3 regions of the Streptomyces sp. NPDC050145 genome follow, and region 1 is predicted to be linked to each of the others. Evidence: riboswitches for the same ligand, from Rfam matches in the RefSeq annotation. Region 1 holds a riboswitch; each other region holds the start of a gene.

The links. A riboswitch is a leader RNA that binds a small molecule or an ion and turns the genes downstream of it on or off. The one in region 1 is predicted to bind cobalamin.
Region 2: another riboswitch for cobalamin. It lies ahead of ACIBTU_RS22120 (ribonucleoside-diphosphate reductase subunit alpha); the one in region 1 lies ahead of ACIBTU_RS00615 (ABC transporter substrate-binding protein).
Region 3: another riboswitch for cobalamin. It lies ahead of ACIBTU_RS37720 (cobalamin biosynthesis protein); the one in region 1 lies ahead of ACIBTU_RS00615 (ABC transporter substrate-binding protein).

The regions. Positions count from the first base shown of each region.
Region 1 covers NZ_JBITJS010000001.1:117,437-119,692, forward strand. Annotated here, with positions in the region: gene ACIBTU_RS00610 (FecCD family ABC transporter permease) at 1-154, opposite strand, end outside; gene ACIBTU_RS00615 (ABC transporter substrate-binding protein) at 187-1,218, opposite strand; cobalamin riboswitch at 1,280-1,484, opposite strand; gene sigJ (RNA polymerase sigma factor SigJ) at 1,513-2,256, opposite strand, start outside.
Region 2 covers NZ_JBITJS010000010.1:321,951-324,206, reverse strand. Annotated here, with positions in the region: gene ACIBTU_RS22125 (nucleoside hydrolase) at 36-1,016, shown strand; cobalamin riboswitch at 1,054-1,197, shown strand; gene ACIBTU_RS22120 (ribonucleoside-diphosphate reductase subunit alpha) at 1,322-2,256, shown strand, end outside.
Region 3 covers NZ_JBITJS010000030.1:12,911-15,166, reverse strand. Annotated here, with positions in the region: gene ACIBTU_RS37725 (cobyric acid synthase) at 1-193, opposite strand, end outside; gene ACIBTU_RS37720 (cobalamin biosynthesis protein) at 190-1,146, opposite strand; cobalamin riboswitch at 1,185-1,328, opposite strand; gene ACIBTU_RS37715 (hypothetical protein) at 1,437-1,658, opposite strand; gene ACIBTU_RS37710 (anion permease) at 1,675-2,256, opposite strand, start outside.

The sequences.
Region 1 (2,256 bases):
GGTCCGAGCTGCCCCAGCCGACCCGGGCCGCGACCGACGCCCACACGTCGCCGACGCCTATGTGTGCGGGCCCGATCGTGATGGCCACGGCGACCGAGACGCACAGGGCGAGCAGGCCCGCCGCCGCGTACGACGCCGGGCGCAGGCGGGTCACTTGGTGAGGCCGGGGCACTTGGTGGGGCCGGGTCACTTGGTGAGGCCGAACGCGCGCAGCGCCGCCGCCACCTTCTCCACGCCGTCCACGGTGCGGATCGTCGGATTGAGGTCCTGCCCCTTGAGCAGCACGTACCGCTTCTCGCGGACCGCCTTCATGTTCTTCGTCGCGGGGTCGGACTCCAGGAACCTGATCTTCTGCGCCGCCGACTCGGCCGACTGCGAGCGCCGGGTCAGATCGCCGATCACCAGGACGTCCGGGTCGCGGTCCACGACCGTCTCCCAGTTGATCTGCGGCCACTCCTCATGGGTGTCGTCGAAGACGTTGCGCACCCCGAGCGCGTTCGTGATGACTCCGGGAGCTCCGCAACAGCCCGCCATGTAGGGCGACTTGGAGTCGGAGAACCAGTACAGGACGCGCACGCCGTCGGCATCGCCACCCGAAGCGGCCTTCCGCACCCGCGACTTGAGCGTCGCCACCAGCTTCTCGCCGCGTTCGCGCACGTCGAAGATCCGTGCCAGGTCCCGGATCTCGCCGTAGACCGTGTCCATGGTCAGCGCCTCGGTGCGGACGCCGTCGCCGTCGCCGCTGTTGTCCTTGTCCGCGCAGTCGGTGGGGGACAGGTACGTCGGCACGCCGAGCTTCTCGAAAGAGGCGCGCGGCGCCACGCCGCCCTTGCCGAGCGTGTACCCGAACGAGGCAGCGGCGAAGTCGGGTTCCGTGTCGAGGACCTTCTCGAACGACGGGTAGCGGTCCGCGAGGCGCGGCACCTTCGCGTTCGCCTTCGCCAGGTTCCCGCGCACCGGGTCGGTCCAGGTGCCGGTGCCCGCCATCCGGTCGGCGAGGCCGAGGGACAGCATGATCTCGGCGGAGCCCTGGTCGAGGGCGACGGCGCGGCGCGGCGGGTGCGCGACGTGCACGCGCTGCCCGCAGTTGGTGAGCGTGACACCGGCGCCGGACGCACCGTCGGAGCGCTCCGACGGGGCGCCGGATCCGCAGGCGGTGAGCAGCAGTGCGGTGATCGGCACGAGGGCACAGAAGCGGGCGAGACGTGCGAAGGGCACGGGAGATCCTTTAGCGTCCAGGGCTCAAACGCGGAGCCGGCCAACGGTCCGCCCCGCCGGGTGCACGGGCGGGGCCGCCAGCAGGTCTTCGGACTCGGGGTCGTCCGGACGGAGCGCCTTCCCAGGCCCGGTTCCCCCCGGCCCAGTGGCAGTTGCCCCGCCCGTCGCCCTCACCGCTGCGCGTCAGTTCCGGTCTTGCACCGGATTCCCTGACCCGAGTACGTACAAGTACGCACAAAGGTACGACTGGCTTGGGGAAGCTATCACAGGGCGTCACCACCCCGGCAGGGCGCGTCAGTCCTCGCCCGACCAGGCCCGCAGCTTCTCCGGATTGCGCACCACCCAGATCCGCGCGACCCGTCCCCCGGCGAGGTCGAACGCCGCCACCGTCAGCACCACACCGTCCCGGAGCGCGACGAGTCCCGGCGCGCCGTTGACCGTACGCTCCAGAAGTTCCAGACCCGGCGCCTTGTCGGCGATCGCCACCATGTACGAGGCGATGCGCGCCGCCCCCTCGACCGGGCGCAGCGCGGCACCGGCCAGGCCGCCACCGTCGGCGGTCATCACGGCGGACGGGGCGAGCAGGCCGACGAGCGCCGCGATGTCCTTCGCCTCCCAGGCCCGTCTGACCTGCCGCACCGCTTCCGCCTGCCGCGCGCCGACGTCCTCCGGGCGCGCGGCGCCCACCCTCCGCCGCGCCGAGGCGGCCAACTGCTTGCAGGCCGCCGACGACCGGCCGAGGACCTCCGCGATCTCCGCGAACGGATACCGGAACACGTCGTGCAGCACGAACGCCACCCGCTCCGCCGGCGTCATCGACTCCAGGACGACGAGGAACGCCATGCTCACGGACTCGTCGAGCACCATCTGCTCGGCGAGGTCGCCGCCCTGCCCGTGCGCCCACTCGGACCGGTCCGGGAGCGGCTCGGGCAGCCACGCGCCCACGTAGCGCTCGCGCCGGGCACGCGCCGAGCCGAGCACGTCCAGGCAGATCCGGCCGGTCACCGTCGTCAGCCAGGCGCCGGGCGACGCGATCTC
Region 2 (2,256 bases), on a different contig from region 1:
CCCGACGATCGGCACCACCCGCCCTGGAGGAACCCTTGACCGCACCCATCGTCCTCGACAGCGACCCCGGCATCGACGACGCCGTCGCGCTCCAGTACCTGCTCGGCACCGGCCTGTGGGACCTCAAGGCCTACACGACCGTCGGCGGCAACGTGCCCGCCTCCCAGACCTTCCGCAACGGCCGCGCGCTGGCCCGCGCCTTCGGCATCGACGGCGACGTGCCCGTGCACCGGGGCGCGGGCCGCCCGCTGACCCGGCTGCCGTACTCCGCGGCCGGCGAGTTCCACGGCGCGGAGGGCCTCGGCGCCGAGCGGCTGCCCGACGCGAGCGTCCCCGAGCAGACCGAGTCCTCGGCGCAGGCCATGCTCCGCCTCTCGCGCCAGTACGAGGGCGAGCTGACCGTGTGCGCGACGGGCCCGCTGACCAACGTCGCCCTCGCGATCACCGAGGACCCGGACTTCGCGCGGCGCGTGAAGCACCTCGTCTTCATGGGCGGGGCCGCCGAGGTGCCCGGGAACATCACGCCGGTCGCCGAGTTCAACGCCTGGGCGGACCCGGACGCCGTCGACCTCGTGGTGTCCTCGGGCATCCGGTACACGATGGTCGGGCTCGACGCGACGCACGGCTGGCGCTTCACCAAGGACCACCTGGCCGTCCTGGAGGACGCGGGCGAGGGCATGGCGCTGACCGCCCGCCTGATGCGCTACTACCTGGACGCGTACACGGAGGCCGCGGGCAGCCCGCTGCACGACCCGCTCGCCGTCGGGGTCTGCGCCGACGAGTCGTTCGTCACCGCCGCCGACGGCACCGTCGTCGTGGAGTGCGCGAGCGAACTCACCCGCGGCAAGACCGTGTTCATCCCCTACGACAGCGACTACCCGCGCGCCTACTACGCCGAGTCCCCGCTCGTCGCCGCCCGCACCGAACACCGCGGCCGGGTCGCGCTCGGCACCGGCCCGCGCGACTTCACGGCCGACTTCGTGACCACGCTCCTCAAGCAGCCCGGGGTGGCCTGACCGTCACCGCGACACAACATGTGGGCCCGGAGCGGAAGCCCGGGCACAACATGTATGCTCGCTCTCGCTGTCGTCGCAGGGGAATCCGGTGCAAGTCCGGAACTGTCCCGCAACGGTGAACGTAAGGCCACAAAGGCCCCTCACGTGAGTCCGAAGACCTGCCGACGGTGCACCCGAGCCGTCCGGCCCGGGTGTCGATACGTCAGGGCCTCGCGGAACGGGCCGGTGACGCGGGCGCCCCCTGTGCGCGCCCGGGCCACTCCTCCTTCCCGCGGGCCCCGAGCCGAGCGAGGGAGAGCCCCCCAGTGACGATCGCGCCCGCCGATCCCGCCTCAGCCCCGGTCCGTGCCGAAGCCGACGCCCCCGGCACCGCGCTGCTGCGCACGCTGACCGAGCTGACCGCCGACCTGCCCGACGCCGACCCGGGCCGGGTCGCCGCCGCGGCGCTGCGCGGCCGGTCCGCCCGGGCCGACGAGGCGGAGCTGCGCGAGCTCGCCACCGAGGCGGCCGCCGGACTGATCTCCGAGGACCCGGCCTACTCGCGGCTCGCGGCGCGCCTGCTCACCCTCACCGTCGCGGCCGAGGCCGCCTCGCAGGGCGTCACCTCGTTCACCGGCTCGGTCGCGGTCGGCCACCGCGAGGGCCTGATCGCGGACCGCACCGCCGAGTTCGTGCGCGTGCACGCCGCCGCGCTCGACGCGCTGATCGACCGGGACGCCGACGACCGCTTCGGCTACTTCGGCCTGCGCACCCTCTTCAGCCGCTACCTGCTGCGCCACCCGATCACCCGCAAGGTCGTCGAGACGCCGCAGCACTTCCTGCTGCGCGTGGCCTGCGGCCTGGCGGAGGACGACACGGTCCGCGCCCTGGACGAGGTCGCCGCGCTGTACGGCCTGATGAGCCGGCTCGACTACCTGCCCTCCTCCCCCACGCTCTTCAACTCCGGCACCCGGCACCCGCAGATGTCGAGCTGCTACCTGCTCGACTCCCCGCTCGACGAGCTGGACTCGATCTACGACCGCTACCACCAGGTGGCCCGCCTCTCGAAGCACGCCGGCGGCATCGGTCTCTCGTACTCCCGCGTCCGCAGCCGCGGTTCGCTGATCCGGGGCACGAACGGGTACTCCAACGGCATCGTGCCGTTCCTGAAGACGCTCGACGCGTCCGTCGCCGCCGTGAACCAGGGCGGGCGCCGCAAGGGTGCCGCCGCCGTGTACCTGGAGACGTGGCACTCGGACAT
Region 3 (2,256 bases), on a different contig from region 1:
CCTGCGCCCGCCCGATCTCGGCGCCCTCACGCGTCACGAACGAGTTCAGGGACATGTTCTGCCCCTTGAACGGCGCGACCTTCACGCCCTGCCGCACCAGCCACCGGCAGATCCCCGCGGTGACCACGCTCTTCCCGGCGTCCGAGGTGGTGCCCGCGACCAGCAGGCCGCCGCCCTTCCTCGCGCCCGTCATCGACGGCCCCACAGCAACCGCGCGCCCACACAGACTCCCAACGCCGAAAGACTCACGCGCCGCGACAACCGCGCGGCCCGCTCCACATCACGTACGTGTACGGGCCGGCCCCGCTCGTTGAGGACCGGCCGGTGCTCCACCCGCCCCGCGTACGACAGCGTGCCGCCGAGACGCACCCCGAGCGCGCCCGCGAACGAGGCCTCCACGACCCCCGCGTTCGGGCTCGGGTGACGCTCCGCGTCGGCCCGCCAGGCCCGCACCGCGTCCCGGGGGCGGCCGCCGGTCAGCACCGCGAGGACGCCCGTCAGCCGGGCGCCGGGCCAGCCGGCGACGTCGTCGAGCCGGGCCGAGGCCCAGCCGAAGCGCCGGTAGCGCGGCGACTTGTGACCGACCATCGCGTCCAGTGTGTTCACGGCACGGAAGGCGAGCAGCCCCGGCACCCCGGCGACGGCACCCCACACCAGGGCGCCCACGACCGCGTCGGAAGTGTTCTCGGCGACCGACTCGACGACGCCGCGCGCGATGCCGTCGGCGTCCAGGCCCTCGGGGTCGCGCCCGCACAGCCGGGGCAGCAGCTCCCGGGCCAGCTCCACGTCGCCGGCCTCCAGCGCGGAGCCCACGGCCCGCGCCTCACGGCCCAGCGAGGTGCCGCCGACCACGGCCCAGGTCGCGGCGGCGGTCAGTGCGACCGAGGCGGCGGGGGAGCGGCGTACGGCACGGGCGGCGAGCGCGCCCAGCGCGGCGGCGCCACCGGCGCACACGGCCGTGTGCAGGGCGCCCCGGCCGCGATCGTCCCGCCACAGCACGCGCTCGACGGCTCCCGCGGCGCGGCCGAAGCCCGCGACGGGGTGCCCGCGGCGCGGATCGCCGACCAGGAGGTCGCTGAAGATACCCAGGGCGGCGCCGTACGCGAAGACGCGCTCGGCCCGCCGTGCGCCGCGCGGGGCGAACATGGCGGTAGTTGTCCTCACTCAGGGTGTCCACGCCCTGGTTCGAAGAGACCGGCAGCGTGAGTTCCTGGCTCGCCCTCCGGGGGAGGGCTGACAGTGGCGGGACCGCGCCGGATTCGCACCGGCTTCCTCTGCTGCTGCCGTATATGGCGAGGGAAGTGCACCACGCTCCGCGAAGGCACGTCAACTTGCTGTTGACCTGCGGCGGGTGAGTGTGGCCAGGTCCACAACACGTCGGCGGGGTGGGGACGCGCGTGCGTCCCCACCCCGCCGAGGGAGTGCTGCGACCGTGGTCAGGCCACGATCAGAAAGATCCCGTACGCGACCGCCGCCGAGCACAGCGCGAAGCACAGGTAGGCGCCGGAGACGGCGAGCGTCGCCGAACCGCCCGCGCGCGTCGCGGACTCCTTCTTGGAGAGGCCGACGATCCCGAGAGTGAACAGGCCCACCAGGGCCACGGTCACCACGAGGCTGACGCCGAACACGGAGCCGAGGGCCGCCCAGTCGATCTTCATAGCTGGTCCTGCTTCCTTACAGCGTGGCGCCGGTCGTGGCGCGCGCGGGGTCGGCCACCGAGGCGGCCGCGGCGGGCATCGGGGACTCCTCGACGGCGAGCGCACCGGTGGGCGGCGGCGTGACCGCGGCGATCGCGGTCGTGACGACACCGGCGGGCTCCGCGGCGGGGGCCTCGGTGCCGATCTCGTCGGCCGTCACGTTGTGCTGGTCGACCGAGTTGCGGCGGGACAGCACCCAGATGACCGAGGCGCCGCCGATGAGCAGCGCGGCCGTCAGGCCGATGCCCCACGGGCCCTGCTGGGTGAGGAACTCGGCGCCCGCGCCGACCAGACCGGCCGCCGGCAGGGTCAGACCCCACGCGACGAACATCCGGGTGGCGGTCGACCAGCGGACGACACCGCCCTTGCGGCCGAGGCCCGAGCCCATGACGGCGCCGGAGCAGACCTGGGTCGTGGAGAGCGAGAAGCCGATGTGCGAGGAGGCGAGGATCGCCGTCGCGGCACTGGTCTGCGCGGCGAAGCCCTGCTGCGGGGCCAGGTCGGTCAGACCCTTGCCCATGGTGCGGATGATCCGCCAGCCGCCCAGGTACGTGCCGAG